DNA from 3 places in the Streptomyces sp. NPDC053048 genome. Region 2 is predicted to be linked to each of the others. Evidence: riboswitches for the same ligand, from Rfam matches in the RefSeq annotation. Region 2 holds a riboswitch; each other region holds the start of a gene.
The links. Region 2 has a riboswitch for thiamine pyrophosphate ahead of thiC (phosphomethylpyrimidine synthase ThiC). Riboswitches for the same ligand answer to the same signal wherever they lie in the genome.

Region 1 (4,318 bases), on a different contig from region 2:
CCAGCGCCTGGGCCCGGCGCTTCACCTCCGTGCCGCGATTCTCGCGCAGCGCCTGCGCGGGGGTACCGGGCAGGGTCGGGTCCGGGGTGAAGAGCCACTCCAGCATCTCCTCGTCGCTGAAGCCGTCGTCCCTCAGCAGCGTCAAGGTCCCGGCGAGGCCCTTGACGACCTTTCCCTCGCCGATGAAGTCGGCGGGCACCATGAGCACTCGGTTCTCGCCACGGCGCACGGCGATCAGCTGGCCCTCCTTGACCAGCTGCCGGACGCGCGTCACCTCGACATCGAGCTTTTCGGCGATGTCGGGCAGGTTGAGCCAGGCGGGGACGAGAGCATCGGTCTTTGCGTCAATCTCGGTCACGGGACAAGCCTGCCATCCGGGACTGACAGTCGGTAGCCGGGTTGACCCGAGCCGGTCCGGGAACCGCCCCCGAGGTCACCCCACCGGCCCTCAGAGGGCGGCGGCCTTCAGCGGGACGGAGGCGTCGGCGGCCTTCGAGCGGTCCAGCGCGGCGCCCTTCTCGATGAGCTTGCGGCCCTGCGCCAGATCCCGCGGCCGGCCGACGGCCAGCAGGGCCACCAGGACACCCGAGCGCAGCCAGCACACCGTCCACGCGGCCCCGGTGGGGTCACCGCGCCAGACCAGCTCGTCGGCGCCCGAGTGGTGCCCGGCGTACTGCACGAAGCGCCCGAACTGCTCGGACCAGAAGTAGGGCACCGGGTCGTAGACCGGCCCCTCGGCGGGCCCGTGGACGATGTTCGCGGCGACGGTCCGCGGGCCCTGCAGGGCGTTGTCCCAGTGGTGGACCAGCAGCCGCTCGCCGTAGCGGGCGGACGGGAAGGAGGCGCAGTCGCCGACGGCGTAGACGTCCGGCAGGGAGGTGCGCAGCCGGTCGTCGGTGACGACGGAACGATCCGCCGCGAGCTCGATGCCGGAGCCGGCCAGCCAGCCCGTGGCGGGCCGGGCGCCGATGCCGACGACCACCGCGTCCGCGGCCAGGCGGGTGCCGTCGTCGAGCACGACCGCGCCCTCCTCCACGGACGCCACCCGGGCGCCGGTCACCAGCCGGGCGCCGCTGTGGGCGTACCAGTCGACCATGTGGGCGGCGACCTCGGCCGGCATGGCGCCGGCCAGCGGCCGGTCCGCGGCCTCGACCACGGTCACCCGGCAGCCGGCCTCGCGCGCGGCGGTCGCGAACTCGGCGCCGATCCAGCCGGCCCCGACCGCGACGACGTCGTGCCGGCCGGCGAGGACCGGCCGCAGCCCCTCCACGTCGTCCAGGGTGCGCAGGACGTGGACGCCGCGCACGTGCTCGCTGCCGGGCAGCGCGATCGGGTCGGCGCCGGTGGCGACGACCAGCACGTCGTAGGGCACGGGCCCCCGCGTGGTCTCCAGCACGTGCTCGTCCGCCCGCAGGCCGGTGGCCTCCCGGCCGAGCTCGAGGTCGATGCCCAGCGAGCCGAAGTCCACCTCGAAGGCGGATCCCTCGGCCTTGCCGAGGAGGACGGACTTGGACAGCGGGGGACGGTCGTAGGGCGGATGGGGCTCGGCGCCCAGCAGGGAGATCGCGCCGTCCCAGCCCTGCTCGCGCAGGGCGACGGCGGTCTGCACCCCGGCCATGCCCGCGCCGACGATGACGACGCGCCGGTCACTGGAGGTGTTCGTCTGCTCGCTCACACGATCAACTGTAGGACGGCGGCGCACCCGGTCCGGAGCAACGGGTGACGAGACCTCTGACACAGCGTCACGATGTTTGAGGGCCGGAAGCCCGCCGACGGCGCGTGGCCCGCCCTTCCGGGCCCCGCGCGGCGCGTACTAGGGTGGCCGCTGCAAGCACTCGCGGGAGCCCGGACGCACCGGGCTGAGAGGGAGGCTGGACGGCCTCCGACCGTACGAACCTGATCCGGGTCATGCCGGCGAAGGGAGGGGCTGGAAGCCCATGCACGCGCGGCACACCCATGACGTCCTGGTCATCGGCGGCGGCGTCATCGGCCTGGTCACGGCCTGGCGCGCCGCCCAGCGCGGCCTGCGCACGGCCGTCGCCGACCCCGCGCCCGGCGGCGGCGCGGCGCAGGTGGCGGCCGGGATGCTGGCCGCCGTCACCGAACTGCACTACGGCGAGCAGACGCTGCTCGCCCTCAACCTCGCCTCCGCGCGCCGCTATCCGGCGTTCACGGCCGAGCTGGAGGAGGCCAGCGGCCAGGAGACCGGCTACCGCGCCTGCGGCACCCTGGCCGTCGCCTTCGACGCCGACGACCGGGCGCACCTGCGCGAGCTGCACGAGCTGCAGCTGCGCTGCGGCCTTCAGGCGCGCTGGCTGTCCGGGCGCGAGTGCCGCCGGCTGGAGCCGATGCTGGCGCCGGGCGTACGCGGCGGGCTCCACGCGCTCGGCGACCACCAGACCGATCCCCGGCGCCTGTGCCGCGCCCTGCTGACGGCCTGTGAGCGGGCCGGGGTGGTCTTCCACCGCCGGTCGGTGGTGCGCGCCCTGCTCTGCGGCGACCGCGCCACGGGCGCCGAACTGGACGACGGCACCCGCGTCGCCGCCGGGCAGACGGTGCTGGCGGCGGGCAGCCTCAGCGGCGGCCTCGCGGGCCTGCCCGAGGACGTCCTGCCGCCGGTCCGCCCGGTCAAGGGCCAGATCCTGCGGCTGCGCGTGCCGGAGGCCTACCGGCCCTTCCTCTCCCGGACCGTACGGGCCGTGGTGCGCGGCGGGCCGGTGTACCTGGTGCCGCGCGAGAACGGCGAGCTGGTCGTCGGCGCCACCAGCGAAGAGCTCGGCTGGGACACCACCGTCACCGCGGGCGGCGTCTACGAGCTGCTGCGCGACGCCCACGAGCTCGTCCCCGGCATCACCGAACTGCCGCTGGTGGAGACCCGCGCCGGGCTGCGGCCCGGCTCGCCCGACAACGCCCCGCTGCTGGGCCCCACCGCCCTGCCGGGGCTGCTGACGGCCACCGGCCACCACCGCAACGGCGTGCTGCTCACCCCCGTCACCGGGGACGTGATGGCCGAGGTGCTGACCACCGGGCAGCTGCCGGAAGAGGCCCGTCCGTTCTCTCCCCGACGCTTCACCCCCTCCCCCACGGCCCCAGCGGCGTGGGAGGTTTCCCCATCCCAGGAGCAGCCCGCATGACCGGCAGCGATGTCATCATCCACACCATCAGCGTCAACGGCGAGCATCGCGACGTCCCCGCCGGGACGACCCTCGACGGGCTCGTGGCGACGCTCACCACAGCGCGCGGCGGCGTCGCGGCGGCCGTGAACGAGGCCGTCGTGCCGCGCGGCCAGTGGCCGTTCGTCCCGCTCGGCCACGGCGACCGGGTCGAGGTCCTCACCGCGGTCCAGGGGGGCTGATCGTTCCGATGGCAGACGATCTGCTCACCATCGCCGACACCCCCTTCACCTCCCGGCTGATCATGGGCACGGGCGGGGCGCCCAGCCTCGAGGTGCTCGAGCGGGCCCTGATCGCCTCCGGCACCGAGCTGACCACGGTCGCCATGCGCCGCCTGGACGCCACCGTGCGGGGCTCGGTGCTGTCCGTCCTGGAGAGGCACGGCATCCGGGTGCTGCCGAACACGGCGGGCTGCTTCACCGCGGGCGAGGCGGTGCTCACCGCCCGGCTGGCCCGCGAGGCGCTGGGCACCGACTGGGTCAAGCTCGAGGTGATCGCCGACGAGCGCACCCTGCTGCCGGACCCGATCGAGCTGCTGGACGCCGCCGAGATCCTGGTCGACGACGGCTTCACGGTGCTGCCGTACACCAACGACGACCCGGTGCTGGCCCGCAAGCTCGAGGACGTCGGCTGTGCGGCGATCATGCCGCTGGGCGCGCCCATCGGCTCAGGGCTCGGCATCCGCAACCCGCACAACTTCCAGCTGATCACCGAGCGCGCGGGCGTCCCGGTGATCCTGGACGCGGGCGCGGGCACCGCCTCGGACGCGGCACTGGCCATGGAGCTGGGGTGCGCGGCGGTGATGCTCGCCTCGGCGGTGACGCGGGCGCAGGAGCCGGTGCTGATGGCGGAGGCCATGCGGCACGCGGTGGAGGCCGGACGGCTGGCCCACCGGGCCGGGCGGATCCCGCGCCGCCACTTCGCCGAGGCTTCCTCCCCCGCGGAGGGCATGGCGCACCTCGACCCGGAGCGCCCGGCCTTCTGAACAGGCTCCGGCCTTCTTCAGCGGGCACTGTCCTGTCACCGTTCGGCTATAGAAAGAGTGAGCGAGGCGCACGCCGTCCGGGCCGCCCGCCACGGCTCGTAGACTCGTGTGCCGTGGATACGACCCTGCCGGACCCCCTCGTCGATCACCTGCTCGACGG
Region 2 (4,318 bases):
GTGCCCTCGGGCCACTTTGGCCAGTTCTCGGCCGTTCCGTGCCAGCAAATCCCCCGTTACGACTCCGCCCAGTAGTCGAGTCGCTACGCTCCAGAGTCGGAGAGCTCGTATGCTCACCCTCGGTCTCCATGAGTAACTGGAAAATCACTCCTTGTGATCCACTGGGCGTTCTTGTCAGACTATGGCGTCATTGGGGCCATCAGGCTTCAATCCCTGCCAAACCGACGAAGACGGGGCATTGGGCGATGCGCGACACAGTTCAGGCAGAAGTGGTCATGACGTTCCTCGTCTCCGAGGAGCTGTCCTTCCGGATCCCGGTGGAGCTGGGCTACGACAGCAGCGACCCGTACGCGGTGAAGTTCACCTTCCACCTCCCCGGCGATGCCCCGGTCACCTGGGCCTTCGCCCGGGAGCTGCTGCTCGACGGGCTGAGCCAGCCCTCCGGCGAGGGCGATGTGCACATCGCCCCCGCCTCCTCCCAGCACCTGTCGGACGTCTTCATCCGGCTGCAAGTGGGCGGGGAGGGCGCGCTGTTCCGGGCGGGCGCGGCGCCACTGGTGGCCTTCCTCGACCGCACCGACCGCGTGGCCCCGCTCGGGGAGGAGCGCACGGTCGCCGACTTCGACTACGAGCTCGCTGCGGCGCTCGACAGCATCCTCGCCGGCAACCCGGAGGGTCAGAACGCCGGTTAACGGGCCGCCCGGCCCGGAACCCCGCCGTCCTGCCCGATCCACTCGACCGGCACCCGCCCGGCGCGCGGTGCCGCACCCCGGGGCGCGGACGCCGGTGGCCGGAGGGATCTCCGGACCATCGCCGCCGCTGCCGCTCCCCACGCTGCCGTTCCCGGGCCGACCACCGGTGGCCCCCCACCGACCACCGGCAGCCTGCCGTCAGCTCACTTCGCGCGCCGACGCCTGCCGCCGCGCGACCGCCCCCGACCCTTGCCCGCAGTGTGCCGGTCGGCACTGACAACGAGCGCCGCCAGCACGGTCGTCACCGGTACCGAGGCCACCAGGCCGATGCTGCCCACCAACGTGCGGACGATCTCCTCGGCGACGATCTCGCTCGTCGCCACCGTGCCCACCCCGCTGTCCGCGATCGAGAACAACAGCAGCAGCGGCAGGGAGGCGCCCGCGTACGCCAGTACCAGCGTATTGACCACGGAGGCGATGTGGTCCCGCCCGATGCGCATGGCCGAGCCGTACAGTTTGCGCCAATTCGCGGTGGGATCCGCCTCCTTCAGTTCCCACACCGCCGAGGTCTGGGTGACCGTGACGTCGTCCAGCACGCCCAGGGAGCCGATGATGATCCCGGCCAGCAGCAGACCACGGATCTCGATCTGCGGATACAGGCCGTGCACCAGGCCGGTCTGGTCGTCGGTATTGCCCGTCAGATGGGCCCAGTCGATGAAGAACGACCCCAGCAGGCCGATGACCAGCAGGGACGTCAGGGTGCCGAGCACCGCCACGGACGTCCGGGCGTTGAGGCCATGACACATGTACAGCGCGATCAGCATGATCGCGCTGCCGCCGATCACCGCGACCAGCAGGGGCTCGGAGCCCTGCAGGATGGCCGGCAGGATGAACATCGTCAGGACGCCGAAGCTGATCACCAGCGCCACGAGCGCGAATATCCCGCGCAGCCGTCCCACGAGCACCACCGCGAGCGCGAAGATGCCGGCGAGCAGCGCCATGGGGAGTGTCCGGTTCACGTCGGTGACCGAATAGCGCAGGTTCTCCGGCGCCTTCGGCGCGTAGGCGAGCACGACCTCCTGGCCCACGTCGTAGCGGCGCGAGGCGTCCGGCTGCACGATCTCCGTGAACGTATGCCCCTTGTCCTTGCCCGAGGTCACTTCGAGGGTCGCCTTCTCGCACGTGCCCCTGGGGGGAGGAGGTGCCCCCTGTTGTTGCTGTTGCGACGGTGGCGGCGTCAGGCCGCCGCCCTTGGGGCAGTCCTGCTCCTCGAGCTTGACGACCCGTCCCGACTCGGTCTGCTGGTCGAGGCCCAGTCCGCTGTGCGGGTGCGGTGGGGCGCCACCCGGCCAGAGGACGATCAGGCCCGTCACGACCGCGGCAGCGAACGGGATGAGAACGGCCGCGATCACCTTGCGCAAATGCGACGAAACCGGGGTCGGTGGGCCATGGCTGTGCGAATGGCCGTGCGAGTGACCGTGGGGGGAGTGGTTGGTGCTTGTCACCCGGGCATCATCGCAAGCCCCACTGGTCCTTCCGCCGGGGAAGGCGCTAGCGTGGTGCCACCTTTGCAATCGCGGGAGCTCGGAGCACCGGGCTGAGAGGGCGCTGAACTCCGTACGGATCGACGTACGGACACCGCTGCGCCGACCGCCGAACCTGGTACCGGGTAATGCCGGCGTAGGGAGTTACTGGTCTCATGACCTCGCAGGATGCACGCATGTCTGCCGACGGATCCGCCGAGCGGATCGGCTGGCACAAGGACTATGTGACGGGTTCGCGGCCGGACCTGCGGGTTCCGGTGCGACGGGTGCACCTCACCAACGGACGGGACGTACGGCTGTACGACACCTCCGGCCCGTACACCGACGCGGCGATCGAGACGGACGTCCGGCGCGGCCTGGCGCCGCTCCGGGAGAACTGGATCATCGGCCGCGGCGACACGGAGGAGTACGCCGGGCGCCCCATGCGCCCGGAGGACGACGGCATCAAGCACACCTCGCCGCGCGGCGGGCTGAAGAACCTCGACGCGGTCTTCCCGGGCCGCCCGCGCCTGCCCCGCCGGGGCCGGGACGGCGCCGCGGTGACCCAGCTCGCGTACGCGCGCCGCGGTGAGATCACCGCGGAGATGGAGTACGTGGCCCTCCGGGAGAACGTCTCTCCCGAGACCGTCCGCGAGGAGATCGCGGCCGGCCGCGCCGTGCTGCCGGCGAACGTCAACCACCCGGAGATCGAGCCGATGATCATCGGCAAGAAGTTCCTGGTCAAGGTGAACGCCAACATCGGCAACTCCGCCGTCACCTCCTCCATCGAGGAGGAGGTGGAGAAGATGACCTGGGCGACCCGCTGGGGCGCCGACACGGTCATGGACCTCTCCACCGGCCGCAACATCCACACCACGCGCGAGTGGGTGCTGCGCAACTCCCCCGTGCCGATCGGCACCGTGCCCCTCTACCAGGCCCTCGAGAAGGTCGACGGCAAGGCCGAGGAGCTCACCTGGGAGATCTACAAGGACACGGTCGTCGAGCAGGCCGAGCAGGGCGTCGACTACATGACGGTGCACGCGGGCGTGCTCCTGCCGTACGTACCGCTGACCGCGCGCCGCAAGACCGGCATCGTCTCCCGCGGCGGGTCGATCATGGCCGCGTGGTGCCTGGCGCACCACAAGGAGAACTTCCTCTACACCAACTTCGAGGAGCTCTGCGAGATCCTCGCCGCCTACGACGTGACGTACTCGCTCGGCGACGGGCTGCGCCCCGGCTCGATCGCGGACGCCAACGACGAGGCGCAGTTCGCCGAGCTGCGCACGCTGGGCGAGCTCAACCGGATCGCCAAGCGGCACAACGTGCAGACGATGATCGAGGGCCCGGGGCACGTCCCGATGCACAAGATCAAGGAGAACGTGGACCTCCAGCAGGAGATCTGCGAGGAGGCGCCGTTCTACACGCTCGGACCCCTGACGACGGACGTCGCGCCGGCGTACGACCACATCACCTCCGGCATCGGCGCGGCGATGATCGCCTGGTGGGGCACGGCGATGCTCTGCTACGTCACGCCCAAGGAGCACCTGGGCCTGCCGGACCGCGACGACGTGAAGACCGGCGTCATCACCTACAAGATCGCGGCCCATGCGGCGGATCTCGCCAAGGGGCACCCGGGGGCGCAGGAGTGGGACGACGCGCTGTCCGACGCGCGGTTCGAGTTCCGCTGGGAGGACCAGTTCAACCTGGCGCTCGACCCGGACACCGCGCGCGCCTTCCACGACGAGACGCTGCCGGCGGAGCCGGCGAAGACGGCGCACTTCTGCTCGATGTGCGGCCCGAAGTTCTGTTCGATGAAGATCTCGCAGGACATCCGTCGTGAGCACGGCGGTGACCTGGCGGTGGACGCGGACGCGGCGGCCGGGATGGCCCAGAAGTCCAAGGAGTTCGCGGCCGCGGGCAACCGCGTCTACCTGCCGATCGCGGAGTAGCCGGCCGGGCCGGGGCCCGGACCCGGTTGGGCCAGGGCCCGGAGCCGTGGAGAGGGGGACGGCTCCGGGCCCCGCGACGTCCTGGCCCGGCGACGTCCGGGTGGTCTTGGCGCCCGTTCGCCCTGGTCGCTCGCCCTAGTCGCCCGCCCTGCGG
Region 3 (4,318 bases), on a different contig from region 2:
AGGACCGCAGGAGGAGCACCAGCAGCGGCAGCAGCACCAGCAGTGCGACGACGGCCAGCACGCAGGCCAGGAGCGTCCACTGGGCAGCGCCCCGCGGGCGGCGGACGGTGCCGCGGGCGTCGACCAGCCGCAGCGTCGCCTCGCGCCGCCGCACGGTCCAGGAGTGGACACCCAGCAGCGCGGCCACGGCCACGAACTGCACGAGGGTGAGCACGGCGGCGGTGGGCAGGTCGAGGAGCTGCGCGGTCTGCTGGTAGATCTCCACTTCCAGCGTGGCGTAGCGCGGCCCGCCGAGGATCTGGACGACGCCGAAGGAGGTGAAGGTGAAGAGGAAGACCATCAGGGCGGCGGCGGCCACCGCCGGGGCCAGCGCGGGCAGCGTCACCCGGCGCCAGGCGGCGAGGCGGCCGGCGCCCAGGACGCGCGCCGCCTCCTCCTGCCGCGGGTCCAGCTGGGCCCACAGGCCGCCGACGGTCCGTACGACGACGGCGTAGTTGAAGAAGACGTGGCCCAGCAGGATCGCCCAGACCGTGGTGTCCAGCCGCACGCCCCACAGCTCGTCCAGCATGCCGCCGCGCCCCAGCAGGGCCAGGAAGGCCGAGCCGGCGACGACGGTCGGCAGCACGAAGGGGACGGTGACCACGGCCCGCAGCAGCCGTTTGCCGGGGAAGTCGAAGCGCGCGAAGACGTACGCGCCGGGGAGCGCGAGGGCGAGGGTGAGCGCCGTGGAGGCGGCCGCCTGCCAGGTGGTGAACCACAGGACGTCGCCGATGCGCGGGTCGCCGACGACCTCGCCGATGCGGGCGAGGTGCCAGCCGCCGTCGTCCTTGAGGCCGCGGCCGACGATGGAGGCGACGGGGTAGGCGAAGAGGAGCCCGAAGAAGGCGAGCGGCAGCGCCATCAGGGCGAGCCGCGTCGCCGTCCGCCGGGGGCCGCCGCCTGTGCGGGCGGCGGCGTCGCGGGGTGCCGCCCCGGCCGGGGCCTCTTCGGGAGCTACTTCAGGACGAGCGAGGACCATTCCTTGACCCACTGGTCGCGGTTCTTGGCGATCTTCTCCGGGGCGAGGGTCCCGGGGCCGGCGACCTCGGCGCCGTACTTGGTGAAGACCTCGGGCAGAGCGGCGTCGTCACGGGCCGGCTTGACGAACATCTGCAGCGGCATGTCCTCCTGGAACTTCTTGCTCAGCAGGAAGTCGAGGAGGGCCTTGCCGCCCTCGGGGTTCTTCGCACCCTTCAGCAGCCCGGCGAACTCGATCTGCCGGAAGCAGGTGCCGGTGGCGACGCCCGTCGGGCCCTCCTTGGGCGCCGGCGTGACGCCGAGCACCTCGGCGGGCGGGCTGGAGGCATAGGAGACGACGAGGGGCTTGTCGCCCTTGGCCTTCTTTCCGGCGGCGGAGCCGGAGAAGCGGTCGTTGTAGGCCTGCTCCCAGCCGTCGACGACCTCGACGCCGTTGGCCTTGAGCTTCTTCCAGTAGTCCTGCCAGCCGTCGTCGCCGTACTTCGCGACGGTGGCGAGCTGGAAGGCGAGGCCGGGAGAGGAGGTCGCGGCGTTCTCGGTGACCAGGAGGTTCTTGTACTCCGGCTTGACCAGGTCGTCGAAGGACTTCGGCGGCTCGAGCCTGCGGTCGGCGAAGTAGGCCCGGTCGTAGTTGACGCAGATGTCGCCGGTGTCGACGGGTGTGACGCGGTGCTTGCCGTCGTCGAGGCGGAGCTTGTCCGGGACGCGGCCCAGGTCCTTGGCCTCGTACGGCTCGAACAGGTCGTTGTCGAGGGCCCGGGAGAGCAGGGTGTTGTCGACGCCGAAGAGGACGTCGCCCTGCGGGTGGCCCTTGGAGAGGATCGCCTGGTTGACGGTCCGGCCGGCGTCGCCGCTCTTGAGGACCTTGACCGTGTAGCCGGTCCGCGCGGTGAACTCCGCGAGGACGTCCTTGGACGCGGCGAAGGAGTCGTGCGCGACCAGGGTGACGGTCCGGCTCTTCGACTCCCCCGAGCCCTTGTCGTCCGAGCCCCCGCAGGCCGCGAGGACGGGCAGGCCCAGGGCGGCCGCGGCGGCCGCGCCGAGGGCACGCCGGAGGGTGGTGTTCATGGTGGTGCTGACTCCCTACGCCGGTACTAACCGGATCAGGTCCGAGGGTCTGCGGGCCGTGCCGCACTCTCAGCGCTCGCTGCGCTCCCCTGTCGGATTGTTCATTTGTGCGAATGCTCGCTTGTGCGAGTGATGCAGGTGGACAGTATCAGCGCTCGGTGGCGGCCAGCTGCCCGCACGCCCCGTCGATCTCCTGCCCGCGGGTGTCGCGCACGGTCACCGGCACCCCGTGCGCGGCGATCGCCTGGACGAACGCGCGCTCGTCCTCGGGGCGGGAGGCCGTCCACTTCGAGCCGGGCGTGGGGTTGAGCGGGATGAGGTTGACGTGCACCCGCTTGCCCTTGAGGAGCCGGCCCAGCAGGTCACCGCGCCAGGCCTGGTCGTTGATGTCCCGGATCAGGGCGTACTCGATGGAGATCCGGCGGCCGGACTTCTCCGCGTACTCCCACGCGGCGTCCAGCACCTCGCGGACCTTCCAGCGGGTGTTGACCGGCACCAGGGTGTCGCGCAGCTCGTCGTCGGGCGCGTGCAGCGAGACCGCGAGGCGGCACTTGAAGCCCTCGTCCGCGAAGCGGTGCATGGCCGGGACCAGGCCGACGGTGGAGACGGTGATGCCGCGCTGCGACAGGCCCAGGCCGTCGGGCTCGGGGTCGGTCAGCCGGCGGATGGCGCCGACGACGCGCTTGTAGTTGGCCAGCGGCTCGCCCATGCCCATGAAGACGATGTTGGACAGCCGGGCGGGGCCGCCGGGGACCTCGCCGTCGCGCAGGGCGCGCATGCCGTCGACGATCTGGTGCACGATCTCGGCCGTGGACAGATTGCGGTCCAGGCCCGCCTGGCCGGTGGCGCAGAACGGGCAGTTCATGCCGCAGCCCGCCTGGGAGCTGATGCACATGGTGACCCGGTCGGGGTAGCGCATCAGGACGGACTCGACGAGCTTGCCGTCGTGCAGGCGCCACAGGGTCTTGCGGGTCGTGTCGTCGTCGCACGAGATGTGCCGCACGACGCTCATCAGCTCCGGCAGCAGTTCGCCCGCGAGCTTCTCGCGGGCGGCGGCCGGGATGTCCGTCCAGGCCGCCGGGTCGTGCGCGTAGCGGGCGAAGTAGTGCTGGGACAGCTGCTTCGCGCGGAAGGGCTTCTCACCGATCGCGGCGACGGCCTCCCGGCGCTCGGCGGGGCTGAGGTCGGCGAGGTGGCGCGGGGGCAGCTTGGCCCCGCGGGGGGCGACGAACGTCAGTTCTCCGGGCGCGGGGGCCATGAGCGGAAACTCCTCATTGCGACGAGAGCGGATGGTCTCCGCATGTCGCGGAGCCGGCGGCAGGACGGTGCCGGAACCCGAAGATTTCCCTGGGACACCCCCGCGGTCGCGGGGCCGGAAAAGGGCCCGTCGCACGGCGACGAGCCCTTCCAGGGTACCTGGCCCGCTCCGGACCGGGCCGGGCCGAGGTGATCGAGCAGATGTCAGGCGGAGCCCACGAACGCCACCATCAGCAGCCACACCACCGGTGCCGTCGGCAGCAGGGAGTCCAGCCGGTCCATGATCCCTCCGTGGCCCGGCAGCAGGGAGCCCATGTCCTTGATGCCCAGATCCCGCTTGATCATGGATTCGCCCAGGTCGCCCAGCGTGGCGCTGATCGCGACCGCGAAGCCCAGCAGCAGGCCCTGCCACCACACTCCGTCGTCGATCAGGAACTGCATGCACAGCGCGCCCGCCACCATCGCGAACGCCACCGCGCCGAGCAGGCCCTCGCGGGTCTTGCCGGGGCTGATGCGCGGGGCCAGCTTGTGCCGGCCGAAGCGCCAGCCCACCGCGTACGCCCCGGTGTCGCTGACGACCGTCAGGATCAGGAACGTCAGCACCCGCCAGGCGCCGTCGCCGGCGGCCAGCATCAGTGCCACGAAGGTGGCGAGGAACGGCACGTAGAAGGCGGCGAAGATGCCCGCCGTGACGTCCTTGAGGTAGTCGTCCGGCGACTCCGTCATCCGCCACACGAGCACGGCGAGCGCGGTGAAGGCCATGGCCACCCACGCGCCCTCGGCGCCGTTGACGTAGCCCGCGACGGTCATCGCGGCACCGCCGATGGCGAGCGGCACCAGGGGAGCCTTGATGTCCTTGCGCTCGGCGAGCCGGGAGGTCAGCTCCCACAGCCCGACCACCACGGCGACGACGATCACGCCGAGGAAGACGGGCTTGTAGACGAACAGGGAGGCCAGGATCACCGCGCCGAGGCCG

Region 1: another riboswitch for thiamine pyrophosphate. It lies ahead of thiO (glycine oxidase ThiO); the one in region 2 lies ahead of thiC (phosphomethylpyrimidine synthase ThiC).
Region 3: another riboswitch for thiamine pyrophosphate. It lies ahead of ACIG36_RS30205 (thiamine ABC transporter substrate binding subunit); the one in region 2 lies ahead of thiC (phosphomethylpyrimidine synthase ThiC).

What each region holds. Positions count from the first base shown of each region.
Region 1 is NZ_JBITZS010000001.1:794,607-798,924, reverse strand. Features, by position in the region: gene ACIG36_RS03910 (Rv2175c family DNA-binding protein) at 1-358, opposite strand, end outside; gene ACIG36_RS03905 (NAD(P)/FAD-dependent oxidoreductase) at 449-1,675, opposite strand; TPP riboswitch at 1,828-1,940, shown strand; gene thiO (glycine oxidase ThiO) at 1,938-3,134, shown strand; gene thiS (sulfur carrier protein ThiS) at 3,131-3,355, shown strand; gene ACIG36_RS03890 (thiazole synthase) at 3,364-4,158, shown strand; gene pknB (Stk1 family PASTA domain-containing Ser/Thr kinase) at 4,272-4,318, shown strand, end outside.
Region 2 is NZ_JBITZS010000007.1:419,503-423,820, reverse strand. Features, by position in the region: gene ACIG36_RS21280 (SsgA family sporulation/cell division regulator) at 246-692, shown strand; gene ACIG36_RS21275 (YibE/F family protein) at 896-2,197, opposite strand; TPP riboswitch at 2,259-2,396, shown strand; gene thiC (phosphomethylpyrimidine synthase ThiC) at 2,392-4,164, shown strand; gene ACIG36_RS21265 (hypothetical protein) at 4,300-4,318, opposite strand, start outside.
Region 3 is NZ_JBITZS010000013.1:82,189-86,506, forward strand. Features, by position in the region: gene ACIG36_RS30200 (ABC transporter permease) at 1-1,018, opposite strand, end outside; gene ACIG36_RS30205 (thiamine ABC transporter substrate binding subunit) at 994-2,085, opposite strand; TPP riboswitch at 2,081-2,186, opposite strand; gene rlmN (23S rRNA (adenine(2503)-C(2))-methyltransferase RlmN) at 2,234-3,343, opposite strand; gene ACIG36_RS30215 (phosphatidate cytidylyltransferase) at 3,547-4,318, opposite strand, start outside.